DNA from 3 places in the Listeria marthii genome. Region 1 is predicted to be linked to each of the others. Evidence: predicted binding sites of a transcription regulator. Region 1 holds the regulator's gene; each other region holds the start of a gene.

What was found. Region 1 encodes LexA, which represses DNA repair genes until DNA is damaged. Its sites were predicted from a motif close to CGAACATATGTTCG; they were not measured.
Region 2: dinB (DNA polymerase IV) is a predicted target of LexA. The motif match lies at 5,222-5,235, and genes of this name have one in related genera.
Region 3: addB (helicase-exonuclease AddAB subunit AddB) is a predicted target of LexA. The motif match lies at 5,957-5,970, and genes of this name have one in related genera.

What each region holds. Positions count from the first base shown of each region.
Region 1 covers NZ_JAASWB010000003.1:397,627-407,895, reverse strand. Annotated here, with positions in the region: gene HCJ55_RS07380 (arsenic transporter) at 1-1,217, shown strand, start outside; gene HCJ55_RS07375 (GNAT family N-acetyltransferase) at 1,275-1,772, opposite strand; gene lexA (transcriptional repressor LexA) at 1,803-2,417, opposite strand; gene yneA (cell division suppressor protein YneA) at 2,574-2,903, shown strand; gene HCJ55_RS07360 (DUF896 domain-containing protein) at 3,000-3,230, shown strand; gene tkt (transketolase) at 3,374-5,368, shown strand; gene HCJ55_RS07350 (YneF family protein) at 5,588-5,827, shown strand; gene HCJ55_RS07345 (class I SAM-dependent methyltransferase) at 5,878-6,609, opposite strand; gene HCJ55_RS07340 (IbrB-like domain-containing protein) at 6,631-7,137, opposite strand; gene HCJ55_RS07335 (phosphoadenosine phosphosulfate reductase) at 7,147-8,451, opposite strand; gene HCJ55_RS07330 (SNF2-related protein) at 8,441-9,640, opposite strand; gene HCJ55_RS07325 (hypothetical protein) at 9,624-9,998, opposite strand.
Region 2 covers NZ_JAASWB010000001.1:184,137-194,405, reverse strand. Annotated here, with positions in the region: gene HCJ55_RS01010 (GNAT family N-acetyltransferase) at 1-493, shown strand, start outside; gene HCJ55_RS01005 (DUF6884 domain-containing protein) at 466-954, shown strand; gene HCJ55_RS01000 (hypothetical protein) at 934-1,071, opposite strand; gene HCJ55_RS00995 (YueI family protein) at 1,103-1,534, opposite strand; gene zwf (glucose-6-phosphate dehydrogenase) at 1,652-3,127, opposite strand; gene rnz (ribonuclease Z) at 3,430-4,350, shown strand; gene HCJ55_RS00980 (SDR family NAD(P)-dependent oxidoreductase) at 4,355-5,146, shown strand; gene dinB (DNA polymerase IV) at 5,256-6,326, shown strand; gene HCJ55_RS00970 (toxic anion resistance protein) at 6,360-7,559, opposite strand; gene HCJ55_RS00965 (5-bromo-4-chloroindolyl phosphate hydrolysis family protein) at 7,537-8,196, opposite strand; gene HCJ55_RS00960 (NUDIX hydrolase) at 8,472-9,029, shown strand; gene HCJ55_RS00955 (hypothetical protein) at 9,075-9,320, shown strand; gene timA (macrodiolide ABC transporter ATP-binding protein TimA) at 10,172-10,269, shown strand, end outside.
Region 3 covers NZ_JAASWB010000001.1:474,402-484,670, reverse strand. Annotated here, with positions in the region: gene pepC (aminopeptidase C) at 1-448, opposite strand, end outside; gene HCJ55_RS02460 (DeoR/GlpR family DNA-binding transcription regulator) at 667-1,419, shown strand; gene pfkB (1-phosphofructokinase) at 1,416-2,339, shown strand; gene HCJ55_RS02450 (PTS fructose transporter subunit IIABC) at 2,341-4,239, shown strand; gene HCJ55_RS02445 (helix-turn-helix domain-containing protein) at 4,346-4,693, shown strand; gene HCJ55_RS02440 (competence protein ComK) at 4,746-5,345, opposite strand; gene HCJ55_RS02435 (IDEAL domain-containing protein) at 5,476-5,832, shown strand; gene addB (helicase-exonuclease AddAB subunit AddB) at 5,982-9,455, shown strand; gene addA (helicase-exonuclease AddAB subunit AddA) at 9,457-10,269, shown strand, end outside.

The DNA of each region.
Region 1 (10,269 bases):
GCTGGTCAGCTTGTGGTGGGGCGTTACTTGCTTTGTTATTTGGCGTGGTTACTTTGTCAGATGTAGCAACGGTCACAGGGATAGTTTGGAATGCCACACTCGCGTTTATTGCCATTATTATTATTTCGCTTATTTTAGATGAAATTGGATTTTTCGAGTGGGCGGCCCTGCACATGGCAAGATTGGCAAAAGGAAACGGTTTGTTGATGTTTGTGCTGATTTCGATTTTGGGTGCTTTGGTTGCGGCGCTTTTTGCTAATGACGGGGCGGCATTGATTTTGACGCCGATTGTTTTAGCGATGGTACGGGCGCTAAACTTTGATGAGAGAAAGGTGTTTCCGTTTATTATTGCTGGTGGATTTATTGCGGATACCACGTCATTGCCACTTGTAGTCAGTAATTTAGTTAACATTGTTTCGGCTGATTTCTTTGGAATTAGTTTTTCGCAGTATGCGCTCATTATGTGGATTCCAACAGTGTTTTCCTTGGTGGCGAGCATTGGTGTTTTATACCTATATTTTCGCAAAGCATTGCCTAGAAAATATGATGCAAGCGAGATTCGAGAGCCAGCCTCTGCGCTTAAAGATAAGAAAATGTTCCGTATTTCGTGGGGGATACTTGTTATCCTCGTAGCCGGCTATTTTTTGAGCAGTTTTTTAGCTATTCCTGTATCGTTTATTGCTTTATTAGTCGCTTTAATCTTTTTGTTAGTTGGAGCTAAGAGTCATTCAGTATCAACTCGTTCTATTATAAAAGGGGCGCCTTGGAATATTGTATTTTTCTCCGTGGGGATGTATGTGGTGGTGTATGGTCTGCAAAATGCAGGAATCACCAAATTATTAGCAGAAGTTATTTCTTATGTCGCTAATTTCGGCCTATTTGCTGGTACGATTGGAATGGGCTTTATTGCTGCGATACTATCTTCTGTCATGAATAACTTGCCTACTGTGATGATAAATGCGCTAGCGATTGATCATACTTCGTTTACTGGAGTGATGAAAGAAGCATTGGTATACGCCAATGTTATCGGATCTGACTTGGGGCCGAAAATAACACCAATTGGGTCACTTGCAACTTTACTTTGGTTACATGTGTTGGCTCAGAAAGGTATAAAGATAAGCTGGGGTTCCTACTTTAAAATTGGCATTGTAATAACGATACCAGTATTATTTATTACGCTTGTGGGTCTCTATATTTCCTTGTTAATTTGGAACTAAAAAATCCCTGTACACCAATTGTACAGGGATTTTTTATGCCTTATAAAGAACATGTGGTCAAAGTGGATCTCCATTTACTAAGGCTGGATGATTGAAAGTAGCTATTTTAGTTAAGGCGATTTTTTTCATTACTTGTTCTGAAGGCTTATTTAATGTTGCTGTGAAACTATATATTTCCTCAATCGAGGTGTGCTCGTTAGCATATGCAATTGCGCCTAGTGCAGCTTCTGTAGCATAGCCTTGATTCCACACTGTCTTTTTTAAACGCCAACCAATTTCGATACAAGGTGTAAAATCTGCTTCGAAAGTAGCCTCATGAAATCCAGTAAATCCAATGAATTCTCCAGTAGATTTTTCTTCGATTGCAAAAAGGCCGTATCCGAGTGAAGTTAGTTCTTTTTGATTTCTATCTAGCAGTGCGTCGCTTTCTTTTGTAGTTAATAGAGCTGGGAAGTATTTCATCACTTCTTTATCTGCGTTCAGTTGACTAAAAGGAAGGTAATCACTTGCGATATAATCTCTTGCAATAAGTCGTTCGGTTTCAAAATAAATCAAGCTAACACCCACCTGTTCTAATCAATGAAATTAGCGAATATCTCTATAAAGCCCGATTACTTTACCAAGAATAGTTACGTTATTTAAAAGGATAGGTTCTAGCGCATCATTCTCAGGTTGTAATCTAAAATGATTCGCTTCTTTATAGAAACGTTTACAGGTTGCTTCGTTTTCGTCGGTCATTGCAACCACGATTTCGCCGTTTATTGCAGAACTTTGTTGTCTAACGATTACTTTGTCGCCATCGAGAATTCCGGCGTTAATCATACTTTCACCGTCGATTTCTAACATAAAGACATTGGTTTCACCAGCTGCCATGTATTCTGGTAGTGGGAAGTATTCGTCAATGTTTTCAACCGCGGTAATAGGCATTCCGGCTGTAACCTTACCGATAATAGGAATATTTACTACATTAGGCGTTTCCGCTTCATCTTCTAAAGATAATATTTCAATCGCACGAGGCTTTGTTGGGTCACGTCTAATTAGGCCTTTACCTTCAAGGCGAGCTAAATGTCCATGAACAGTTGAGCTGGAAGCGAGACCAACAGCTTCACCAATTTCCCGTACGGAAGGTGGATAACCTTTTTCTTTTACTTCTGATTTAATAAATTCATATATATCTTGTTGGCGTTTAGATATTTTCATGGTTTCACCTCATTGAATTAATGGTTATTTTATAATTCAAGTATAGCAAAAGAAAACCCAATATGCAAACAAAGGTTCGTTTTTTTATTGACAAGTGCGAACAGTTGTTCTATAATATAGAAAAGCGAACATACATTCTTTTTGGAGGGATTATTAATGACTTTGAAATTAATTTGGGATAAATTTTATGTTTCTATTATATTTGTACTTACTTGCATCGTTCTGGGGATTATTTTAATGTGTACAGTAGTTGGCGGGGGAAAAGACTATTCAGAAGTAAATGTAAATGAAGGTGACTCATTATGGGCGATAGCAGACAAATACGCAGGTAAGAGTGATATGGCTAAAGCGGACTTCGTTTCCTGGGTAGAAAAAGAAAATAATCTTTCGGATGGTCATGTAGAAGCTGGGGATTCTGTTGTAATTCCAGTCCACAAAACAAAGTTGTTAAAGAGTGACAGCACGATTCAATTAGCAAACCAGTAAGGTCGATTTAGTGGCCATTTATGATATAATAGTAGAAAGTAGCGTTTTTTGCTGCTTTCTTATTTTTTATAATTTTGAAGAAAAGGATGAAGTATTATGCTAGAAAAAGCTAAAATAGATCGTATCAATGAACTTTCTAAAAAGAAAAAAGCGGGAACTTTAACTGCCGCAGAAAAAGTAGAGCAAGATAAATTACGCAAAGAGTATATAAAATCATTTCGTACCCATATGAAAGGTACGATTGAGAATACGACAATTATTGACCCGAATGGAAAAGATGTAACACCGCACAAAGTAAAACAACTCAGAAAAAATAAGAACCAATAATTAATACCAAATAAACATTTTCGAGCAAATGAACAAAAATACCAATCAATTAAGCAATTTAAAGCAATTATTAGTTGTGTAAATTGTTTTTTAGGCTTATTATTAAAAGTAGTTAAAATTATATTGAAGAGAGGATGTTTCATTTGTTCGATAACACAGATAGTTTAGCAGTCAATACAATTCGTACTTTATCAATGGACGCAATTCAAAAAGCAAATTCTGGTCATCCAGGATTACCAATGGGAGCCGCACCAATGGCTTATGCGCTCTGGTCGCGTGTTTTAAAAACAAATCCTAAGAATTCACATTGGTTCAATCGAGACCGTTTTGTACTTTCTGCAGGACATGGTTCGATGCTTTTATATAGTTTATTACATTTAAGTGGATTTAAATTAGAATTAGAAGATCTTAAAAACTTCCGTCAATGGGAAAGTAAAACTCCAGGTCACCCGGAATATCGTTATACTGATGGCGTAGATGCAACTACTGGCCCGCTTGGTCAAGGTATCGCGATGGCAGTTGGTATGGCTATGGCAGAAAGACATTTGGAAGCAAAATATAATAAAGATGGTTTCCCTGTGGTAGACCATTATACTTATGCATTATGTGGAGATGGCGACTTAATGGAAGGTGTTGCTTCAGAAGCGGCTTCTTACGCAGGTCACCAACAATTAGGAAGATTAGTCGTTTTATATGATTCCAATGATATTTCTCTAGATGGTGATTTAGACAAATCTTTCTCTGAAAATGTAAAACAACGCTTTGAAGCTTATGGTTGGGAACATTTATTAGTAAAAGATGGTAACGATACAACTGAAATTTTAGCTGCAATTGAAAAAGCGAAACAAAATACTTCACAACCAACTATGATTGAAGTGAAAACTGTCATTGGTTTTGGTGCTCCTAATGAAGGTACTAGCAAAGTGCACGGTGCTCCTCTTGGTGATGAAGGCATTTTAGCTGCGAAAAAAGCTTACGGTTGGAACTACGAAGAAAAATTCTTTGTTCCTGAAGAAGTTACAGCTCGCTTTAAAGAAACAATTGGCGAACGTGGTGAAAAAGAAGAAGCTGCATGGAATGAATTATTTGCTTCTTATAAAGCTAAATACCCAGAACTTGCGCAACAATTAGAAGATAGCTTAAATCATAAGTTACCAGCTGATTGGGATGCAGATTTACCAGTTTATGATGATTCCAAAGCGCTTGCTAGTCGTGCTTCAAGTGGGGAAGTTATCAATGCATTAGCGGGGAGAGTTCCAACTATTTTTGGTGGATCAGCTGACCTTGCTGGTTCTAATAATACAACGATTAAAACAGATGGCGAATTTACAAAAGCAACTCCAGCTGAAAGAAACATTTGGTTTGGTGTGCGTGAATTTGCAATGGGTGCTGCATTAAACGGTATGGCACTTCACGGCGGATTACAAGTATACGGCGGAACATTCTTCGTATTCTCTGATTACGTTCGTGCGGCGATTCGTTTATCCGCTATCCAACATTTACCTGTAACGTACGTTATGACACATGATAGTATTGCAGTTGGGGAAGATGGCCCGACACATGAGCCAGTCGAACAACTTGCAAGCTTACGTGCAATGCCAGGACTTTCTGTTATCCGTCCGGCTGATGGAAATGAAGTAGTTGAGGCTTGGAAACTAGCAATCACATCTACATCTACTCCGCACGTACTTGTGCTTACTCGTCAAGGCTTACCAACGTTACCAAATTCTGCTAAATTAACTGCAGAAGGCGTTAAAAAAGGTGCTTATGTTATCTCACCGGCGAAAGGTGACGTTCCAGCTGCGATTATTCTTGCAAGTGGTTCTGAAGTTAACCTAGCTGTGGAAGCGCAAAAAGAACTTCAAGCACAAGGAACAGATGTATCGGTTGTAAGTGTGCCATCATTTGATCTATTTGAACAACAATCTGCAGAATACAAAGAAAGTGTTCTACCAAATGCTGTTAGAAAACGTGTAGCAGTTGAAATGGGAGCTAGCTTTGGATGGGAACGCTATGTTGGTTTAGATGGAAAAGTTATTGGAATCGACAAATTTGGTGCTTCTGCTCCAGGCGAAACAGTAATTAAGAATTACGGCTTTACTGTAGAAAACGTCGTTAATACAGTAAAATCACTTTAATTAAACAATCAGACCGTTGCTAGTTTTTCTAGAGCGGTCTGTTTTTTTATGCTTTTATAGATTGCGCAGTGATGCCATTAATGTTATAATTACGAGGTTGTTTGCAGCTTTTATTGATAAATTGATCTAGATGATATGTTTTCTTGAAAAGTATTGTCTGTTTAATATAAATCAAGTACAATAAAAGAGGATTTTGTTTCAAGGAGGAGAAAAGAGACTATGTGGATTTACATTCTTGTCGGCATTATTTGTTTACTAGCTGGTCTTGCGGGAGGATTCTTTATTGCAAGACGTTACATGATGAGCTATTTAAAAAACAATCCGCCAATTAACGAACAAATGTTACAAATGATGATGGCGCAAATGGGTCAAAAACCATCACAAAAGAAAATCAATCAAATGATGAGCGCAATGAACAAACAGCAAGAAAAAGAAAAACCAAAAAAAGCTAAGAAATAATTTTTTTAACAAAGTAAAGCCCCTTCTAATTAGATAGAAGGGGTTTTTTATTAGTTTTTAGTCGCAGATATAATCAACATCATTGGGCGGCGGTATTCATCCTGCATTTCTGGTAAATCTTTTAACTCAGGAGCTGGTTCTGGTTCGATGACGCTATTAAGTTGGAAGCCATTTTGTAGCAGTGTTTGGATATAGGTGGTGAGGGTGCGATGGTATTTTTGGACATCTTCACCAAGGAAATGACTTGTGCGAATCGATTCGTTAAAATAGCGATCAACTGGCCAGTGCAGTTTGTTACCAGCGTCATCTGTATACCAATCTTGGCGACCATCCGCTGTAAATACGGGATGCTCTACAGAGAAAATAAAGGAGCCACCCGTTTTTAAGTTAGTGTACACCTTTTGACAGATGTCGTTAAAGGAAGCTACGTAGTGAAGGGCAAGGGAGCTTAGGACGATATCGTAAGTTTCTGGTTCGATGTCGATATCTTCCATTGCTTTTTGCGCATAATGGACCACGGGTGAGGTTGTCTTTTGTTTTGCTTCGGCTAGCATTCGTTCGGATAAATCGATGCCGAGGACTTTTTTTGCGCCATGCTCAGCTGCGTAAATACAGTGCCAGCCAAATCCGCAGCCTAAATCAAGGACTACTTTTTGATGGAAATCAGGGAGTAGTTTTTTAAATTCATGCCATTCTCCAGCGGCTTTTAAACCTTCTTTGGAGCGGGGCATTTGGCTATATTGTTCAAAAAAATGTTTGTCATCATATTTATTTTCTTTCATGTTTGTTCCTCTTTTCTTAAATTAATCAGGTGCTTGGCTGAATTCTTTATCTAGGAAGAGGTGAGCAAGTCCGCTCACTTGTTTTAAGCGTAAGATTTCATTGGCATCCATTCCGATATTTTTCATAATCCAACTATCGGACATGCCGCTATCTGTTAGTTCGCTAACGATATTCGACATTAGTTCTACGTTATGAAACCCACGCGCACGATTATGACGGATAGTTGATGCCATTCGGTTCACGGTATCTTTTTCTAAAATGACTACTGGTAGGAACTCATTTTCTCGTTCTCGAATCCGTTTGGAAGTCGTCATAATAGTGTAACGATGAAACCCGTCTATTATTTCATATTTATCTGTATTTTCCAAGGGATAGCAGACAATTGGTTGTGTAAATCCATCTTCCCAAATTGATTTTTCAAGTAATTTAAGTTCGACTACAGGGACGGTATTTGGATTATAGTTATTTGCTTGGAGTTTCGTGTAGTGGACGGGGGTGACGCTGTATACCGGGCTTTTGTAATTCATTATATCACCTCATAAAATATTATTATATTTTTCTAATGCGTTTTTTCTTTTCTCTAATTCTAGCTTTGTTTGGCCGAATCCCATATATTTACACGTATAATCATTTTTTAAAATGGCGATGCACATCCGTTTATAAGTAGGGACACTGGCGAATTCTTTGATTTTTAGGTCATCAGGATATTCTTTAAAACGAACAATTTCCATAGGGTTCGTATATACGCGATTGTTTGTTGGTTTGCCGAGGAAATCTGCTTGGACATCCAAATTTTTCAATTCTTGGACGGTTTCTACTTTTAAAGCGCCACCTTTTTCAGTCCAGTAGGTGATGCTCGTTTTAAATTTTTTTAAGTAACGTTCTCTTGTGTAGCTTGGTAAAGTGGTGAGTAGGAATTCTAAATACGATTTCCAAGTGTGGTTTTTGGGAAGCTTAATTTCTTTCCAAGCCATTGCAGAAGTGCCGCCATATATCGCAGTAAAATTAGCACCGTTTACTCTGCCAACTAGTTTGGACCAAAGATCCGGTTCGATGACGCGGTAAAGTTTAAGACTTTCTTTTGCAGAATCGTTAAAAGGACTGGCAACGCGCATATCGTGTACGGTTAGACCTGCTTGATAAAATAAATCATAAATTTTATTATAGGACCAATTGAATTTGGCGTTCGCAATCCAAACATCTTCTACGCGCCAATCGTGGATGGGATAGGCATTAAAAATGTTTTTGGAGATTTCGGTGGTCCAATTATATGCCTGATACATGCGCTCTTTTTTATGGATAGCATTATAACGATTCAGCGATTCTTGTTGGCGAATTCCAATTAAAGCGATTGTTTTTTTGGCGTTATTTTTAGTATGTAACCATTGAATTATTTTTTTATTAAATTCGTAGTCCCAAAGATGTTTGAAATCAAAATCGAATGGAGCGTTATCTTCATTAATAACGTGCGGAAAAGTAGGCATTTCTCTTACCCAAATATCTTGCTTGGACTTTTCCCACGGTTTCCAGTGATCATTAAACATCGATACGGCGGATTGAGCTGCGATCGGGAGGCAACACCAAAGCGGTTCGATGATATCTAAATTAGAAGTTAACATTTCGGTAACGAAATCTGTCGTAGCGGTGTATTGGCCTTCGTAATCTAAATGATAGACATAAATTTTTCGGCGAATATTATTTTTTCGCATATAATCAATCAGTAGGTGGAGCATGACCCCGCTATCTTTACCACCTGAAAAGGAGACGATTATATTATCAAATTCGGAAAAAATCACTTCCATTCTTTCTTGGGAAGCATCAAAGACTGTTCTAGAAAGCATCCATTATCACCTCAAAAGAATTTTTTTGTGAGAGCTCTTTTTTGAATTCTTGCAAAAGATTCGTTTTTTTAGAAATATTTGTGTCGATAAGTGAGTCTAGACCGACGTTACCACTTAAATCATGATAGTAGCAGTCTTGCGTTTGGCCTGTTCGGTAAATACGTCTTTCGGATTGGTCGCGCTGTGAATAATCAAATGTTTTATCAAAATAAATAATTTGATTATAAAATTGTAAATTGAGCCCGTAAGAAGATTTGGCGAAAGTAGTGATTTTAACATTTGGAAATGCTTTTTGTAATGCTTCTTCTGACCTTTTATATTTACAAAAAATAATCGTGGTTGCTTCTTTGCCGGCTACTAAAGATTCTGTGATAGTGAATTTTTCAGAGGAGAGGCAATAACAATGTTGCATTACTTGAGACATTTCTAAAAAATTTATATTTATCGTGTATGCGGCCGCTTTTTGGAGATAATCGTCTTTTATTTCATAATATAGCTTTAAAAACTTTTCATCGATCGAAAAATCATGGCGAATATAATGCCATTTGATTGCTAATTCATGTGAAGAACTAAAAATAAAAGGGGAGATTAATTCATATAGATAGTCTAAATTATGATATTTTTTAATAATATCCATAGATTGTTGCTTTGTTTGGGTTAGTTGCGTAATGGTGACATATTCACAAAATGTTTTCTTAAACTGTGGAAAGCTAAGGTTCAATATTTTAGGGGACAAAAATTCTAATTGGGACCATAAATCTAAAATATTTCGGCTAAGAGGAGTGCCATTCATAATTAATTTGTATTTCGCAAAACGCGAAAGTTTGATTGCTCGTTGTGTTCGAAGCGCATGGATGTTTTTAATTTTTAAGCTTTCATCCATTATAATGTAGCTATTGGTTGAATTTTTGAGTTTTTCTCGGCAGTAGAGATATAAACGATCTGAGTTAGAAAGGGATTCGATGCCGATAATTTCTTGCGGGAAATCATAACCCCATTTACTTATTTCAGCCGCGAGATTCTCTTTTGTTTGAAAAGGGGTAATCCATAAAACATAATCTGGCTTTACATCACTAATTAATTCGCAAGCTACGCGCGTTTTTCCGCTTCCGGGTCTCATAAATAATGCGCCAACGTTATATTTTTTAAGTTTCGATAAAGCTTGTTTTTGATTATCTAATAAGGTCATGTTGAATTATCACATCTTTTTCTATTTTTTTAGGGATATGTGTACGAACCTGAACAATGCTGTCATTTACTTTTTTTGTATGAAAAAACTGCATTATTTCTTCACTTTCTTGTTTGAAAAGGAGGATCATTTTCGTGGCGCTCATTTCTTTCTTTTCTGTATGTTTTTTTAGAAAGAAGTTCCACGTGTCTGGAAAATAAAAATAACTGTACTCGGCTGAAATCGAAAATACCATTTTTTTAGGAAGTAAGAAGAAATAACCTTGATATTCACTTTCTGATGGCATCTCAATAATTGTTTGTTTATCCCATTGTTCTACGCGTTCACTATATATATAAATTTTGTGCCATTTTGCCATTTAAATCGAATGCTCCTATGTATTTTGTCATTTTCGTTCATTTTTATCTATTTATGCGTTTATTTTATCACAAATTGTGTTGCTGTATAAGGTAAAAACCTTTAAACAAGGGGAGAAAAGAATGAAATACGGGTAGTTTTATCTATATTTATAAATGTTTTTTTATTTTTTGGTAGAAAACACTTTTGTAATAGCCAGCTTTTTAGTAGAATAGATAATGGTGGATGGAAAACTCTTCTATCTATGAATAGAATATGAAATTGGAGGCTAT
Region 2 (10,269 bases), on a different contig from region 1:
TAACTACACGCTGGAAATGATTCAAGCAACGATCAATGGGACAGAAGCTTTAGAAAAAGCGAGTGGCTACCAAGTATCGCCAGACTGGCCCGGAATTGATTTCTTTTTTTATTTACCATATGTGTTAGAAAATGTAAAAAAAGATGATAGAATGATTAAATGGACGCGATTAGTCGTTTTAAAGCAAGAAAATAAGATTATCGGCGAAATTGGCGGACAAGGCAACCCAGATGAAACGGGAGAAATAGAAATTGGCTATAGTATCGTGCCAGACTATCAAAATAAAGGCTATATGTCCGAAGCGCTGATAGGAATGATTGCTTGGCTAGAAGAGCAGCCTGAAATTAATCGTATTTTTGCCAGAAGCTACGAACAAAATGGTGCATCCATCCAAGTATTAAAGCATAACCATTTCGTACATATAGAGGAAAAAGATACCGAAGAGAAACAAGGAAGAGTGATGATGTGGGAATATCCAATAAAACAAACCTGATTATTATCGCATCAGGGAAGCCGAAAATATGGGACAAATTGCCGGATATCGGTCCAGTGAAGGCAAGCGATGTATACACGGGGACATTCCATCGTTTAAGCAAAGCATACGCAGAACAGTTCGCGAAGGAGTATTTAATTTTATCGCCTAAATACGGTTTTTTACGACCAAATGATATCGTCCCAAAAACGTACGATGTTCGCTTCACGATGAAAGGAACAGGGGAAGATACGATTCAGCTCGACGAATTAAAGGCACAGTGGCAGAAACTACAAATAAACCCTACTGAACAAATCCCGATGTTAGGCGGTGAAAAGTTCAGAGGGCTACTCGCGAGTATTACAGATGATAAACAATCTTTTTGTTTTCCACTTGAAGGTGCGACCGGGATTGGTGTCATGCAGCGCGAGTTAAAACAATCTGTCGAGACCGGTATGCCATTAAATCGTGCTGAGAAGTAGAAGGGCAGCTGTTATAAGCAAAAACATAACGCCCATATTGACATTTTTGCGGATGAAAAAATAAATCGTTTGTAACGCCATTAAAATAGCGAGTGATACTGTGATAAGATGTAGCATAAATCGACCTCCTCGATGTTGGACGGAAAACTTAATTAAATAATTTACGAACCTTCTCCAGTAACGAGACAGGTTCTTCTTGTTTTTCTACGGGTGCTTCTTTATATAAATGAATATCCTCTTTGTTTACCGCTTTTTGGCAGGCAAGGACGAGATAAATATCTGTTTCACCTTCCAAACGAGTAACAATCGAAAATTCATGTTTACATTTTTCCGCTAATTTAATATAAGGGCGTAAAGAATTATAATGCAGTAATCCGTTTAACAGAAGCTTGGAGTCATTATTTTCTAGGATTGCTTTTTCTAGTTCTGGAAGATATTCTTGGGTTAAAACTTCTTCTTTAGTGAGAGCGACTAATACGCGTTCACGGTAAGTTCCTAGGTATTTTTTCTTCTCAGCGGGATTAATTTCTTTTGCCCCATACATGCCTTTTTCTAGGTAGTCATCAATATTTTCAGCCATTATATGAGCTCCTTTAACTAGTTAGTTTCCTCTCTATTCTAACATGCTCATGGGCTTTTGCAAGTAAACAAAGAAAACCAGAAACAGGCTAGATTAGCCATATTTCTGGTTTTTTGATTAATCGATTGGGAACCACTGGAATCCGTCACGTTGAATAAGGTCGTCTGCTTCTTTTGGACCCATTGAACCGGATTTGTAGTTCGGGAAATGATCTTTTGTATTTGTCCAAACATCTGCTACATGGTCGATAAAGTTCCATGATAGCGAAACTTCATCCCAGTGAGAGAAGTAAGTCGCGTCGCCGCGCAGACAGTCTAGAATTAATTTTTCATATGCTTCAGGCGTATTCATGCCATCTGGTGAAGAATGAATATAATTTAAGTTGACTGGCATTGTCACCATTCCTTGACCAGGTTCTTTCACGTTCAAATGAAGTGTAATACCTTCGTCAGGTTGGATATGAATAACAAGCACATTACCACCAAGCGATTGTTGTTGGCCAAATAAGTTTAGTGGTACATCTTTAAACTGAATCGCAATTTGCGTTGTTTTCTTCGCAAGACGTTTACCAGTACGAATGTAAAATGGAACGCCAGCCCAGCGGAAATTATCGATTTCAAGTTTTGCCGCAACAAAAGTTTCTGTATTGGAATGAGGATCAACATTATCTTCTTGACGATAGCCTTTTAGTTCTTTGCCATCTACTTCACCAGGGCCGTACTGACCACGGACAAAGCTTTGATGAACTTCTTTTCCTTCAAAAACGCGTAAAGAACGAAGCGCGCGAACTTTTTCATGACGAATCTCGCGAGTTGATAAGTTAATCGGTGGTTCCATTGCGAGTAAAGACACGATTTGTAAGATATGGTTTTGAACCATGTCTCGAAGTGCGCCACTTTCATCGTAATAACGTCCACGATCTTCTACTCCTAGCACCTCTGTTAAAGTAACTTGGATATTATCGATATAACGATTGTTCCAAAGCGATTCAATGATCGAATTTGCAAATCGAATAACCGAGATATTTTGGATCATTTCTTTTCCTAAATAGTGGTCAATACGATAAATTTCATCTTCTTTAAATGCTTGACGAAGCGAATTGTTTAATTCTTCCGCACTAGCTAAATCATGTCCAAATGGTTTCTCGATAATTAAACGATGGAAACCGTCTGTGTCCACAAAGCCTTCAGATTTAATGCGACTTGCGATAGTTCCAAAGAAATTCGGCGCCATAGCAAGGTAGAAAAGGCGATTACCACCAAGTTCATATTTTGCATCAAGTTCATCCGACAAATCTTTTAACGTTACATAAGATTCTTTATTAGTCACATCATGAGATTGATAGTAGAAATGAGAAGCAAATGCATCCGCATCTTTTTCGGAACCATCAATGTCTTTGATAGACTCTTTTACTTTATCACGGAAGAAATCATTACTCCATTCACGACGCGCCGTACCAATAACAGCAAAATTGTCGCCAAGAGACCCCTTACTGTATAAATGATATAGCGAAGGGTAAAGTTTGCGATTTGCCAAATCTCCCGTACCGCCAAAAATAGTAATCAATGCTTTTTGTTCTAACTCATCTGTCATACGTCATTTACCCTCTTTCTTATTCTCTTAATGGCAAAAAATTAACTGCTAAGAAAAAGTTTTCTTAGTTTGAAAAGAACCCCACAAAAAAAGGCCTTATTAAATGAGCTATTAATTTTCCTCATTAGTCCATACTATTTTATCCATAATGAGGCATTTGTGCAACTGTTTGGTTCGAATATTTTTTTAATTTGACAGTTATTTCTGAATTATAAGGGTTTTTATTGGAAAAATGTTTATTTCCTGTTCGTTTAAGAATGTGATAAAATAAGACACGAACTGGGAAGGGAATGGAACAATAAATGGAACTTGTTTTTTTAGGAACTGGAGCAGGCGTACCGTCACGAGGCCGTAATGTCACATCCATCGCACTTTCAATGTTAAATGAACGAAATACAATTTGGCTATTTGATTGCGGAGAAGCAACACAACACCAAATCATGCGTAGTCAAATCAAATTAAGCAAACTAGAAAAAATATTTATTACCCACATGCATGGTGATCACATTTTTGGACTACCAGGCTTATTAAGTAGCCGCTCTTTTCAAGGAGGGGAATCTGATTTAACTATATACGGCCCAGCTGGAATAGCAGAATACATCGAAACTTCTTTAAGACTAAGCGGAACAAGACTCACCTACAAAATTATCTTTAACGAAATTGAACCTGGTTTGATTTTTGAAGATAAGATGTTTTCCGTTACAGCAGATGAGCTTGAACACGGCGTTCGTAGCTTCGGTTACCGCATTGTCGAAAAAGATAAACAAGGCGCGCTTCATGCAGAAAAATTAAAAGCAGATGGTGTTGAAGCCGGACCACTTTTTCAAAAGCTAAAAAATGGCGAAAGCGTCACGCTAGCTGACGGGCGAGTAATCGACGGAAAAAACTATATTGGCGAGCCTCAAAAAGGAAAGATTATTAGTATTTTCGGTGATACAAAAGAAACAGCGAACGAACTTGCATTAGCGCAAAACGCGGATATTCTAGTTCACGAAGCCACTTTTGAAGGTGACAAAGCGAAGATGGCAGGGGAATACATGCATTCAACAACACTTCAAGCTGCCACACTAGCTAAAAATGCCAATGTCCAAAAGCTAATTTTAACCCATATCAGCTCAAGATATGACCGCGATGCCAGCAAAGAGTTATTAATAGAAGCAAAATCTATTTTTGAAAATACTGAAATAGCGTACGATTTAGCTGTTTTCCAAGTAGGAGAGTGACGAAATGAACCCTTTTTTGAAAAATAAAACGGTATTAATTACTGGTGCTTCTAGTGGTCTTGGTGCAGAACTCACAAGACAAGTTGCTGCATCAGGCGCAAACGTTATTATCACAGCAAGAAGTACGGAAAAATTAATCGAATTACAAAAAGAAATAAGTGCCAATTTTTCTGTTGAAGCGGCCTATTTTACGCTCGATATGACAGATTTTGAGCAAGTAAAACAAGTCAGCGCCGAAATCAATGCGGCATATCAAATCGATGTATTAGTGAACTGTGCAGGTTTTGGCTTATTTGAAAATGCAGTAGATATCCCGTTTGAGACCATCGAAAAAATGTTTGATACGAACGTGTTAGGTTTGATTCAGTTAACGCAACTAATCTTACCGCAAATGCAAGCCCGCAAGTCTGGACATATCATTAATATAGCCTCTCAAGCAGCCAAAATTGCCACACCAAAATCAACGGTGTATTCAGCTACCAAATATGCAGTACTAGGTTTTTCCAACGCGCTTCGCTTGGAACTAATCCCCGATAAAATCAAAGTGACGACGATAAATCCAGGCCCGATTGCAACGAACTTTTTCGATGTCGCGGATAAATCAGGTAACTATTTGGAAACAGTCGGCAAATTAGTCTTAAAACCAGAGAAAGTAGCTAGGAAAACCGTACAAATTATGGGCACAAGACGCCGTGAAATCAATTTGCCTTTTGTAATGAATATCGCAACACGGCTTTATCAAGTCATGCCGCAAGTAATAGAATTCTTCGGAAAAGGCGCATTTTTAAAGAAATAATACAGGAGAAAATACCTTGTAAAAATGGGGTATTTTTTTCTTGTAATTAATTAAGTTAGCGTTTATAATTAGATAAGAACGCTTGTTCGTTTTTAAAGGAGATGCAGTTATGGATACGAGTAGGAAAATTATTCATATTGATATGGACGCTTTTTATGCATCTGTAGAACAACGCGATCATCCCGAGTTTCGCGGGAAGCCACTTATTATTGGTGGGGATCCTAATAAGCGCGGAGTTGTTTCAACCTGTTCTTATGAGGCACGCAAATATGGTGTACACTCAGCTATGCCTACTCGCCAAGCTGCCAAGCTTTGTCCGAATGGTATTTTTATTCACGGGAATATGGCGCATTATGTAGAAGTATCTAATCAAATCCGCGAAATCTTTTCCAGATATACGGATATTATTGAGCCACTTTCGTTAGATGAAGCCTATTTAGACGTGACCGAAAATAAAAAAGGAATGAAATCCGCCACACTCGTTGCACGTGATATCCAACAAACGATTTACCGCGAACTTGGACTAACTGCATCTGCTGGCGTATCATTTAATAAATTTATTGCGAAAATTGCCTCGGATTTCAAAAAACCTGCTGGCATTACCGTGGTTACTCCGGAAGAAGCAGAAGCCTTTTTAGAACAGATTCCAGTGACGAAATTTTATGGGGTAGGGAAAGTTACCGCAGAAAAGTTACACCGACTAGGGATTGAAACAGGGGCAGATTTGAAGAAGTGGAGTGAATGGGACCTTATTCGCGAATTGCATAAACATGGTTATCAGTTGTATCGTCATGTGCGCGGTCGTTCGAACAACATTGTGAATCCGCATCGTGATCGCAAATCTGTTGGCAAAGAAACGACTTTTGAATTTAATGTGCTCGATAATCGGATTTTAGAACAGAGTCTTATGAAATTTGCTAAGAAAGTAGAAGAGCGTCTCATTAAATTACAAAAACACGGCAAGACCGTGGTACTGAAATTGCGATACAGTGACTTTACAACAATTACCAAACGGCTTACTTTAAATGAATATACCAATGATGCCAATCAAATTTATCAAGCAGCAGCGTTACTTCTAAGAGAAAGTTACACTGGACAAGATAGCATTCGCTTGATTGGGCTTACTGTAACTAATTTAAAACCCGTTTACTTTGAAAATTTACGATTAGAAGGACTATAAAAAAAGCTAGCGCAACTTTTGCGCTAGCTTTTTTTATTTCATTTCTAGTAAACGTTCTTTAAGTTCTTGTTCCATTGTTACAAGTTCTTTTTCAGCAACGGCGCGTTTAGCACGGCCTTCTTGTTGGATTTTAAGCGTTTCTTGTAATGTTTCGATTAAGCTTGATTGAGTTTCTTTCAGCGTTTCGATATCCACAATACCTCTTTCGTTTTCACGCGCTGTTTCGATAGCATTTGTTTTTAGCATATCGGCGTTTCGTTTGAGAAGTTCGTTGGTTGTTTCGGAAACTTGGCGCTGAGCTGCAACGGCTTGTTGTTGACGAAGCAAGGTAAGCGCGATTGCTACTTGATTCTTCCAAAGTGGAATGGCTGTCATAATCGATGATTGGATTTTTTCAGCAAGTGCTTGGTTCGTATTTTGGATTAAACGAATTTGTGGCGCTTGTTGAATAGTGATTTGACGGCTTAAGCGTAAATCATATACCCGTTTATCAAGACGATCCGCAAATTGTGTTAAATCATTTACTTCTTGATAATCCATTTGGTCGCCAGTTTGTTCCGCTTTTTTACGAAGTTCTGGGAGCATTTTAGTATTAATTTCTTCTAATTTTAATTCTCCAGCAGCAATGTAAATGTTGAGTGCTTGGAAGTAATCTTTATTTTTATCATAAAGCTGTTCTAGGAAAGAGTTATCTTCCATTAAACGCTTTTTGGAATGTTCCAGTTTCAACGCGATGCGGTCAATTTGGGTACCAATTTTTTGATATTTAGAAGTAATTTCATTGATGGATTGTTTTACTCGGTGGAACATTTTGGTGAAGACATTTTTGTTGCGAGCCGCAAGTTCATCAGGATCCGCTTCTTGTAAACGATACATTAAATCACTAATGATATCGCCAATTGGGCCAACATCTTGCTTTTGTACATGTGCTAACATCGAGTGCGAGAAATCATGGAGTTTAGCTTGGGCCGGAGCTCCATATCCAAGAATCGCTGCCTGGTTTCCAGGTTCGATTTGTTTCGATAGTTCTAAAGCTTGTTTTTTATTTGTTTCTGTCAGCATATCGACTAGGCGAGGAGCTGCATCCGTTTCGTTATTCACGATGCTTGCAGCTGATTCGCCGTCTGATCCAAACGGGTTAGCAAGAAGATCATCTAACGTTTGGTTGAATTCTTTCTCAACTACTAAATCTTTTAATTCATTTGTTTCTTCACTTGGCTTGTTCTCGGTCATCTTTTGTACCCCTTTCGAATTTCTTTTTCTGTTTAGAAATGGAGTTTTTCGCTACTTCTAATTCAAAGTCAAGATTATTCACGTCTTGATTTAAAAGCGTAAATAAATCCTTTTCAATTACTCGACTTAAATCATTTAAAAGTGTACGTGTATCAGAAAGTGTTTGATAGATTTTTTTGTCTTTTACTGGCTGTTTTTCTAGGAAAGCATATTTTTCGGTTAGTTCCACCAAAGAATCAAGATGGGAGAAAAAGAAATCTTCTGCTTCATAGAAACGTTTTGGTTCATCTTTTACGATACCGTAAATTCTTTTTGTAAGTAAAAGCGTTTTGTTGCGCTCTTGGAAAGAATATAACGCTTTGTTTTGTGTCATAATTTTTTGAAGGCGGATAATTTTCACGCGAGCTTCTTCAAGGTTAGTGCGAATATATTTATATTCTTTCTTAGTTAATCCAGTTGCAATCATTTGCGCGCGGTCCCCAGCTTTAGATGAAAAGAAAAATAGGATAGCCGCAACAGCGATAACAATTGCTGCAATTACCAAGCCACTATGGATTAGTGAAGTGAGAATACCAGCCAAAATAATGACAAGGAAAATAGAACCTGTGAATGCTAATATCTTTTTAAAAACGGTCATTATACATCTTCTCCTTTAAGTACCTGTTTAAAAGGTCCGCTTTTCTTATAATATGTTCTTCTAAAAATAAAGATTAGTGGAAAGTAACCTACCATTTAAGTATATTTTGTATGCTAGCACTAGGCAAGTTGCAAGGTTTTTATATTTTAGAAATTGTCCTTTATTTGTTCTTATCATACCATATTTAGAAAATAGATGTTATCAGTCGTGCGATGTAAATTAAACTCGGACTTAGTTATGTTATAATGAAAAAAAACGAGGAGTAGGTGGCAGAAATGGACTCATTGGAGGAAAAAACGCTTCATACAGAAAAGATTTTTAGCGGAAATGTAATAGATTTGCAAGTAGATGATGTAGAGTTGCCAAACGGGGAAAAGAGTAAACGCGAAATCGTTAAACATCCCGGGGCTGTAGCAATTATTCCGTTTTCAGCAGATGGTGAAATGTATTTAGTAGAACAATTCCGAAAGCCACTCGAAAAAACGATTATCGAAATTCCAGCTGGTAAAATGGAGCTTGGAGAGGATCCGCTCGTGACGGCCAGACGGGAATTAGAAGAAGAAACTGGTTTTCAGTCCGATGATTTAACGTATCTCACTTCTTTTTATACATCGCCTGGATTTGCCAATGAACTTTTACATATTTATGTAGCGCGCGATCTCCGGAAAATGGAGCATCCGTTAGCACAAGATGCCGATGAATTTATTAATTTAGTCAAAGTAACACCAGAAGAAGCAGAACAATTAATAGAACAACAACTCATTCATGATGCTAAAACAATGTACGCGATGCAATACTGGAAAATGCAACTATTAATAGAAGAAAATGAATAAATCTTGTTCAACTGTATGAGATTGATTTATAGAAGACTATGAAAAATGACAAAGCGAAAAAAACAAGTGTGGGGTGTTGGTGATTTATTTGCGATTTCATTACTATTTGTAAATAGAGACCTTTTAGATTCGGGGGATTGGAAGTTTTTTTCCATGGCTTCCACAGAATTTCCAATTAATAAGTATATCAAACTGGATGAATTGAGGAGGGACGGTTTCATAAATGTTACTTCACGAGGTTCTGGAATTGTTGTAAGCTTAATGAATGCGTATTATTCTTTAGTGCCCTGAAATAGCTTTCATGATCCTAACTATCTAGATTCATTATTAATTTCAATAGATAAAAAACCAAATAAAGTTGTTCTAAAATAGGACGCAAGGTGCAAATAGAAGGTTACTTTATATTTTGAAGAAGGCTTTTTAATACTAGTGTATGAAAGCATAAACCTATTTATGATGGCTGCAGTTTAGAAAGACATTATATAGGACTAGATAATCAAGTTCATTTAAAGTTATAGCATTGTTGTGTCTTCATTATGTAAAACATTGTCAGAAGAGGTTGGAATGTGGTATTATTAATGTGAAAAGAGAGTCATGCGTGAACATGACCCTCAAGCGCAAGCCCATTTAAGGTGGCAGCTAGTTTAATTTATTATAAAAATAACCACTAAACCGTCCAAAGTTTATGAGTGGTTATTTTTTTTGTTATTTTGACTGTTTAATAACAACACTAAGGTTGCAAAAGCGACTGCAAAAGACAGGGCTTCATAAACGGTCATGGATTATCCTTTCCAGGAGTTCCTAACAAAAAATTCATAGGCATCATCCTTTCTTGTTGAAAGAACTAGCCACCACCACAAACTTGCTTACTTATCCATAATTATAGCATCTGAAATATGATTATTCTATGCAGAATAGGCTGGTTGTTGAAATTAGTAATATTAGGCTGAAACCTATATTTTCTAAGCATAAACACAGATGAAAAACAGTGATTTATCTACTTTTATAGATTTTGCTTGCTTATATCTGGAATTAAGTTTTTGGCTATGAAAAAGGGTTTAGTAGTTCTGGATTGACTACCTGGTCAAAAGGGCTTATACTCGAATTGACTAAGTGGTCAATTTGAGTGTGGAGGAGAGAACATGGAAGCAATTAAAGTGGAGTCGCTCACAAAAAATTATCATAAAAAGCGAGCAATTGAAAATGTGAATTTGTCTGTAAATGAAGGCGAACTATATGG
Region 3 (10,269 bases), on a different contig from region 1:
CAATAATCGAAACTAGCATATCCCACTGACCACCATCTTGCTGCGGTGTATCAAGCAACCACGAAACTAAGCGACTATCTTCATCCTCATTAGCTGTTTCAATAATATTCTCTAAAAAATAATTAGCTTTCTCAAGTTTGTCCCAAAAGTTAGTATAATTCTGCGACAATTCAAAGTCCTTCAAACCAAGTGTTCCGTTCAGTTTATGACGAAACGTATTTAATGCTGCAAACATCCAACATCTTCCACTTTGTTGTTGATTGGAAACTTTATCTGTAGTAACTTCATGAGAAAAAACGGGCTGAACGTTCACTTTTGAAGCTGGATTCTCAGTAGCGGCTTTAATACCATTTTTCATAATACTAGCTTGAAAAACCAACTTATCCGGATTTTCACGCCATTTTTTTGAAAAACTTTCTAATTGATCAAATGTTAATTCCGTATGCATGAATAACTCCTCCTAAAACCAAAAATTATCTTCTAAACAAGTATACTGCTAAAATTTAGAACTGTATAAGAAAAGCGCTGGATGAATAATTATGAATGATTTTGAGCGTATACATGTTATAATATGAATGAATTTGAATTACGGTGATTGTTTTTGAATGAAAACGGTTGATTTTGAAAGAAAAAGATGATAAACTAACTTTGGATGGAGGAGTAATAATGTTAAATGCAGAGCGTAAACAACTTATTATGGAGAGTATTGAGAAACTTGGTGTGATTAAATTACAAGAATTAGTTGAAGGACTTGCTACCTCAGAGTCGACCATTCGCCGCGATTTAATCGAACTAGAAGAACAAGGATTAATCCAGCGTGTACACGGCGGAGCAAAACTTGTAAAGCTTCATAATCAAGAACCAAGCATGAATGAGAAATCATTCAAAAACATTCAAAGTAAAAAAGTTATTGCTGCATATTGTGCAAGCTTAGTGGAAGAAAATGATTGTATCTATTTAGATGCTGGTTCGACCACACTAGAATTAATTACTCATTTAGCTAATCGAAATATCACGGTTGTTACAAATGGATTAACTCATATCGAAGAACTAGTTCATCAAAATATTGATGCTTATCTTTTAGGTGGCAAAATGAAAGTGCATACAAAAGCCATTATTGGTGCCGTTGCCTTAGATAATATTCAAAACTATCATTTTGATAAAGCTTTCATTGGTACTAACGCGATGCATCCGGAGCATGGCTACACAACACCTGATATGGAAGAAGCCTTTGTAAAACGTGCTGCAAAAGAACGTGCAGATCGCGTCTTTGTTGTAGCAGACCATACAAAATTTAATGAAGTGAATTTTTCAAAAATGTTTTCAATAGAAGAAGCTACTATTGTGACAGACTATATTCCTTCAGCAGTAAAAGAATCCTTTATCCAAAAAACTAAAATAATCGAGGTAGAAAAATGATTTATACAATTACTTTAAACCCATCAATTGATTATATTGTGCAAATCGACCAATTAAACCTTGGCGAACTTAATCGTATGAAACAAGATTATAAATTACCTGGTGGCAAAGGAATCAACGTCAGCAGAGTACTAAATCAATTGAATGTACCAAGTCTTGCTACAGGGTTTTTAGGTGGATTTACTGGCAATTTTATCAAAGACTGGTTACAAAACGAAGGTATTAAAACTGGTTTTGTAACAGTAAAAGATGATACCCGAATTAATATAAAGCTAAAACACGGCGAAGAAACAGAAATTAATGGCTTAGGACCAGCGATTTCAGACAAAGAAATCAATGAATTTTTAAAAGTGATGGACAAAGTAACTGCTGGTGATATTGTTATCTTGTCTGGCAGCGTACCACCTTCACTTGGCAATGATTTTTACGATAGAATAATTCGGATTTGTAAAGACAAACAAGCCGAATTTATGATTGATACAACAGGACAAGAACTACTTGATGCATTGCCTAATCGTCCCATTCTGATTAAACCAAACCACCATGAATTAGCAGAACTATTTGGTGCTAAGTTAGATAGCGTAGAAGATCTCCTGCCATACGGACAAAAGTGTTTGGAACTAGGTGCGCAACACGTAATCGTATCCATGGCTGGTGACGGTGCCCTTCTATTTACAGGAGAAGATGTTTACTTCGCTAATGCCTTAAAAGGGGAACTGAAAAATTCCGTAGGTGCTGGAGACTCAATGATTGCAGGCTTTGTCGGAACTTTTGATAAAACAAGAGATCCAATTAAAGCTTTTGCTGCAGGCGTTGCAACAGGTGGAGCAACTGCATTCTCAACAGATTTAGCTCAAAAAGAATTAATAGATGAATTACTACCACAAGTGAAGATAACTAAAATAACAGGGAGGAACTAAAATGAGAATCACTGATTTATTAAGCAAAGATGTTATGATTATGTCATTACAAGCAACGACTAAAGAAGCTGCTATCGACGAAATGATTGCTTCATTAAAAAGCAATGGGAAAATTAATGATGAGGTCCTTTTTAAAGAAGCGATAATGAACCGTGAAGCACAAAGTTCCACTGGTGTAGGTGAAGGGATTGCAATGCCACACGCGAAAACAAAAGCTGTAAATGAACCGACCGTTGTTTTTGCTAAGAGTGAAAAAGGATTAGACTACGATGCTTTAGATGGTCAGCCAGCGCACTTATTCTTTATGATTGCTGCTCCAGATGGCGCTAATGCAACTCATTTAGAAACTTTGGCAGCACTTTCTAGATTATTAGTTCACCCTGCTTTTGTTCAATCATTAAAAGATGCTAAAACTCCAGATGAAGTAATCAATCTTTTTAATCATGAACAAGAAGATTCAGAAGAAACAGTTGTCGCTCCAGAATCGAATAATGATACTGGCAAGTCGGTTGTAGCAGTTACAGCTTGTCCGACAGGTATTGCGCATACTTATATGGCAGCAGAAAAATTACAAGAAACAGCAAATAAATTAGGGGTGCGAATCAAAGTAGAAACAAATGGTTCTAGAGGCGTTGAAAATCGCCTGACAGATAAAGAAATTGCAGAAGCTGATGGCGTTATTATTGCAGCTGACGTACAAGTAGATATGCCTCGCTTTGACGGAAAGCATTTAATTGCTAAGCCAGTTGCGGCAGGAATTCATAAGCCAGAAGAGTTAATTAATGAAGCAATTTCTGGCAATGCCCCAGTGTATAAAGCAGAAGAAGGAAGCCAAGCGGTAGAAAGTGCAGATGGTCTTTCAATCGGTCAACAAATATACAAACATCTAATGAGTGGTGTTTCCCACATGCTACCGTTTGTTATTGGTGGCGGTATCGCAATTGCAATTGCATTTATGCTTGATCAAATGCTAGGTGTTCCTCAAGACCAACTTGCAAAACTAGGTTCATATAACGAGATTCCAGCATTATTAAAACAAATTGGTGATGTTGCATTCGGCTTTATGCTACCAGTATTTGCTGGTTACATCGCTTACAGTATATCCGATAGACCAGGACTTGTAGCAGGTTTTGTAGCTGGTGGAGTAGCATCTGTTGGCGGCGCAGGATTTCTTGGCGCATTAGTTGGTGGTTTCCTTGCAGGTTATGCAGTAGAATTAGTAAAACTTGCCCTTAAAAAATTACCAAAAACATTAGACGGTATCAAAGTAGTTTTATTCTATCCAGTTTTATCAGTTTTAATTGTAGGACTATTAATGTTGCTACTAAACGTGCCAATGAGCGCGTTGAATACTTGGTTAAATGATTTCTTAAATAGTTTAAGTGGTACAAATGCAGTTATTTTAGGATTGCTGCTTGGAGCAATGATGGCAGCCGATTTAGGTGGGCCAATTAACAAAGCAGCTTATATTTTCGCAACTGGAACGCTCGCAGCAAGTGTAGCAACGGGCGGTAGTGCAATCATGGCAGCAACAATGGCTGCTGGAATGGTTCCACCACTTGCAACATTTGTAGCAACACTTATTTTCAGAAATAAATTTACTGCTCAAGAACGTGATGCAGGCTTAACTAACTCTATTTTAGGAGCTTCGTTCATTACAGAAGGAGCTATACCATTCGCGGCGGCAGATCCACTTCGAATGATTCCGAGTTTCATTGCCGGAAGTGCTATCACCGGAGCAATCGTTATGTTCTTAAATATTAAAGTATTAGCACCACACGGAGGAGTTTTCGTTATCTTCCTAGTTTCTCAACCATGGTTCTATATCATTGCAATTATTATTGGAACATTAATCAGTGCAGCATTAATTGGTGTTCTACGTAAGAAACCAACTGTATAAAAATAGCGAAATCGTCTTTTGTAACTAAAAAGGCGATTTCTTTTTAGTAAATTCTCGAATTCTTTCTGAAAAATTGCTATACTGGAAATGAAGCGAGGTGGGCGTATTGGAATTTGGAGAAAAATTAATTCATTTACGAAAGAAAAATAGATTAACGCAAAAACAATTAGCGGTAAAAATTGGGACGACTGCATCCACAATAAGCAAATATGAAAATGATAACCACCGACCGCCAATCTTTATTTTGGCAAAATTAGCAGAAATTCTTGGAACAACAACAGATTTTCTATTAGATGATGTAGCTGGTTTACGAGAAAAAAATTCAGTAAACGCCTTTCCGTTGATTGGAAATCCCGAGCTTGAGAAATGGTATTTAGAACTACCATATACATATTCAGAAGATGAATTATTAATGTTAAAACGAATTGCTGATGCGATTGAGAATAAAAAATAATTTAAGGTAAAGCCAGCTACGCAATGTGTAGCTGGCTTTATTTAGTTTAAATTTACTGCTCAGGGTCTTTAGGATCTTCTTTATCGGGAAGCATGGTATTGTAAAAACGTCTTGATTCAGCGGCTAGTGTAGTAGGTGGGAAAAACATATTCATTGAAGGAAAGTTACTCTCCATCATACGCATTTTTTGAGAAAATTTCATATGTAACATGGAGGTTCTAGCAATCTGATTATTAAAAGATGCTAAAGACATATCAATTTCAAAAGTTTCCATATTAGAAAATGTGATTAAAGTGTGGTTAAATCCAATTGCATGATAGTCTTTAATATGTTGCGGGAAAATCCAAATACAGTCTACTGAACTTGGTGCTACAGTTGGAAATACATACGTGGAAGTAACAGGATCAATAATAATAGGTGGCTTGTGAGTTACACCTATTAAATGTTTGGTGCCCTCCTTACGACCCTCATAGCTTGATCCGAAAAAGTTACAGCTGGTTTTAATTAGCTCAAACGGGGTAAATTTAGAAGTATAATGAGAATCAACTTCATAAATTTCTGAATAGACTATACTTCCAGATTTTTTCGGAAAAATAATCATTGTGTGCGGGTTTACTTCATAAAACTGAGTACTGATTTGTTCTTTTTTCATTTCATTCAACTCCTCTATGTTTGTATTTATGTCTAAGAAGAAACCTAGAATTATTGCCTAATGCGCAAGAATTCCAAATAACGACTAAGCGCCAAAGTAAGATATGAGTTATTTTGTGTCATTATAGCACATGGGAATTTACAAGTCATTAGATTTCCGTAAAGTTGTATTTTCAAGCTGTTTTCTGTTTTTTCTTGGCATATTACAATTTTTCAAGATTGTAATAAATATGGGTGAAGGAGTGGTAGTCGTGGAAATGCGTGATTTTTCTAATTCATTGATGAATCAGGTGGGTGTCCTTAAAGGAGAAAAAGAATTAACAAACGTTTTTATTGAATGCTTCCTGACGATGCTCCTAGAAGAGAGAAAATTAGAACAACTTAGAGCTGAAATTGATAAAGCTCTCGATAATAGGAACAAAGCTGAGTTTATGCATCTAACAGAAAAAATGAATAAAATTCAACAGGAAATGCTGGCTTTTGAGTAGAATATATGAAAAACTAAGATAGTGAGAGCTATCTTAGTTTTTTTGAGCTGTTTTATAGATTTTCAAGCAAAAAAAGTCTCGAAAAAAGTTCTGGACAGATTGCTCAAATATGGTAAACTAAATAAAAACATATGTTCGGTGGTGAGGGTATGACACTTCAAATAGTTGCTGGTAGAGCAGGAACTGGTAAAACAACTCATTTAATGGATGAAGTTGGAACGAAAATCAAACAAAATTCCAAGACATACATCTTTATCGTTCCAGATCAAATGACCTTTCAGATGGAGACGAGCTTTTTAAATAAAGAAAATTTAGCTGGTATGCTTGGGACACAAATATTTAGCTTTAGCCGTTTGGCATGGAAAATCCTTCAGGAAACAGGAGGATTATCTAAGACTTTTCTAAGTCAAACAGGAATCGAAATGGTGGTCCGAAAAGCTGCCCTCGATCAAAAAGACGAGTTAAAGATTTTTTCTAAAGCTACTTCTAGAAAGGGTTTTTATTCGGAGTTAGCAAATTTATTTAAAGAAATGAAACAAGAAGAAGTTTCTATAGAAGATATGGTTAACAGTGCTACCAATCTATCCACAAGTGTGAACAGTAAAGTCCATGATATTTCGTTGATTTATCAAAAGTATGAACAACTTTTAGCGGATAAATTTCTCGAAAATGAAGACTATTTGAGATTGCTTGCAGAGAAAATTGTAGAAAGCGATTATCTAAATCAGACTGAAATAGTAATTGATGGCTTTACTTCTTTTTCAAAACAAGAACTCACAGTCATTGGTGAATTAATGCGAAAATGTGATAAAGTGACAGTTTCGCTAACTTTAAATGTTCCTGAAATCCAACATGGTTTAGATGAATACAGTATGTTTAAAGCAAGTACAGACGCTTACTATGCTTTATTAGATTTGGCTAAATTAAGCGGAATTCAAGTAGAGCAAGATAAATTTTTCTTAGCAAACAAACGAGCAAAAACAGACTCATTAGAGTTTCTAGCAAATGCTTGGGGGCATAATAAATTTATGGCTTTCAAAGGAGAGCCGAGCAATTTAAAAATTCATCAAGCAAATAACAGACGTGCAGAAATCGAAGGGATAGCGCGCGAAATCAGACAACTTACATTGAGTGGATATAGATACCGAGATATGGCCATTTTGACAAGAAATCTTGGAGATTATGATATTTTATGTGAAACAGTGATGGAATCATATGATATTCCAATCTTTATTGATAAAAAAAGAGCCATGGCTAAACACCCGTTCATTGAGTTTATTCGTTCCAGCTTAGATGCAATTTTATTTAATTGGAAGTATGAACCTATTTTTCAAGCAGTTAAAACAGAATTTTTCTTTGATATCACTGAAAATTCAAGTGCTCTACGACGTAAATCGGATATTTTGGAAAACTATGTATTAGAAAATGGTATTCAAAATAAATGGAAATGGGAAAAAGAAGGCGATTGGGTGTACCGGAAAATTCGGGGACTCTCTACCAATGTATTGCCGCAAACGGATGAGGAAATCCATACGCAATCGATTATTAACGAGATGAGAAACATGATACTAGCGCCTCTTTCAACATTGGAAAATAATTTACGAAAAGCAAATACTGGGATGGAATTCGCGCTAGCTCTCTATCATTATTTAGAACAAGTAAAAGCTGTAGAACGATTGGAATCATGGAGACAACGAGCAGAAGAGCAAGGTTATTTAGAACTTGCTAGGGAACATGAACAAGCGTGGAGTTCTATTTCTGCCCTTTTGGATGAATTTGTAGAAGTTCTAGGGGAGGAAACGTTAGATTTAATTAGCTTTACGGAAATTATTGCAACTGGCTTAGACGCACTTGAATTTGCCCTTTTACCACCTTCCTTAGATCAAGTAGTTTTAGCTGATATGGAAAATGCAAAGTTGCTAGATATGAAAGTTATTTTTGCAATTGGAATGAATGATGGTGTTATGCCACTTCGCCAAAAAGATAAGGGGATTCTGTCGGATCAAGATCGAGATGCTTTACGTGCAGAAGATAGTAACTTAAAGCCATCTGCTAAAAATAATATTGGCGAAGAAGATTTATTAGCTTATAAGATCATTAGTTTACCAAGCGATAAGTTATTTCTTAGTTATCCAGCCGCTGATGAAGAAGGCAAAGTTCTTAGTGAGTCAAATTATCTAAGAAAAATAAAAGGACAGTTTAAAGAATTAAACGAATCGGTTTATTTAACAGACCCGAGTTTATTAAGCGATGAAGAACAAAGTAATTACATTCGCTCCAAGCAAGCAACTTTAGGATTATTGACGAGTCAATTACAAATGTATAAACGAGGTTATCCGCTATCTAATGTATGGTGGGATGCCTATAATAGCTATTTTGAAGATGCGAAAGAATCAAGAATGGCGAAACAAGTATTGTCTAGTTTATATTATGAAAATAAAACAAAGCCTTTACAAGAAATAACAGCCAAGAATTTATTTGGAGAAACTATCCATGCAAGTGTTTCTCGAATGGAGAAATTTTTCAGCTGTGAATTCCAACATTTTGCCCAATACGGGTTAAAACTAGAAGAACGAGGCCATTTTCAGTTGCAAGCTGTAGACATGGGAGAGATTTTCCATGGGGCTATGGAGTGGATCTCGGCTGAATTAAAACGAAATAATTTAGACTGGGGCAATTTAACAGAGGAAGAATGTCGACAAATGGCGAAACAAGCAATGACATTTTTAGCGCCGAAGATTCAGCATGAGATTTTGCTAAGCTCTAAACGAATGGAATACATTCAATATAAGTTACTCCAAATTATAACGAGAGCGACTACTGTTTTAAATGAACAAGCCAAAAGTAGCGCATTTCGTCCAGTGGGATTAGAGGTGGATTTTGGTCTGAAAGGGGATATTCCACCACTAAAAATCCCGTTACAATCAGACAGTGAACTTCTTTTACAAGGCCGAATTGATAGAATTGATATGGCAGAACAAGATGATCGAACATTCCTACGAATCATTGATTATAAATCTAGTTCGCATGATTTGGCACTTACCGAGGTCTATTATGGCTTAGCACTACAAATGCTTACGTATTTAGACATTGTAGTAACGAATGCTCAAAAAATGATTGGGAAAACTGCGGAACCAGCTGGTGTATTGTACTTCCACATGCACAATCAATATGTGCAAGCGGAGAAGGAACTAAGTGATGAAGCTATCGCAAAAGAATTACAAAAAGGTTCCAAAATGAAGGGATTGATTTTATCAGATCCAGTCGCTGTGTCATTAATGGATACAACGCTTGAAAAAGGAAAATCATCCAATATTATTCCAGCAGAAATAAAGCAAAATGGCGATTTAAGTGCGAGGTCAAGGACGGCAACAAAAGCAGAATTTGATAAAATGCGCCAATTTGTGCGGCATAAATACCAAGAAGCTGGCAATAAAATACTTGATGGTGCAGTCGCGATTAATCCTTACAAGCTAAAAGAAAGAACACCTTGCCAATTTTGTAGTTTCCGTTCTTTTTGTGGATTTGACCCATCATTAACAAGCAATCAATATAGACATTTAACAAATGAGAAGTCAGAAACAATTTTAACAAAAATGGATCTTGAAGGAGGGACGCAGTAGCATGAGCTTAGATATACCAACGAAACCAAACGATTCTTTATGGACGGATGATCAGTGGAAAGCCATTCAAGCGAAAGGAAATAATGTGCTTGTAGCTGCTGCTGCGGGATCAGGGAAAACAGCTGTTTTAGTTACTAGAATCATTGAAAGGTTAATAGATGAGTCAGAGAACTTAAATGTAGACGAGTTACTCATTGTGACCTTTACAAATGCATCTGCTGCAGAAATGAAGTTTAGGATAGGCAAAGGACTAGAGGAAGCATTAGCGCAAAATCCAGATTCTGCCCATTTGAAAAGACAAGTGGCTTTACTTAACTATGCCTCTATTTCCACGCTCCATTCCTTTTGTTTAGAAATTATTCGAAAGTATTATTTTGAAGCGGATATTGATCCAAGTTTTCGCTTAATTGAACCGATTGAAAGTAGCATGATTCGAGATGAAGTTTTGGAGGAATTGCTGGAAAAAGAATATAGTGTTGAAAATAATAAGGCTTTTTTTCACTTGGTAGAATCTTTCACAGGAGATCGATCCGATGCAGAAGTGCACATGCTAATATCTAAACTCTATGATTTCTCTAGAGCGAATCCAGACCCAAATGCATGGTTAGAAACAATGGTAGACTTCTATAGTACCGAAGAAATAACTTCAATTACAGAATTATCCTATTTTCCAATCATTAAGGAAGATATTGAATTAAGAGTTAATCAGGCTAAGAATTATTTGTTGAATGCGATAGACTATGCAAATGAAAATGGCGGTCCAGCACCTTATTTACCTACTTTAGAAAATGATTTAGCTCAAATCAATGCACTA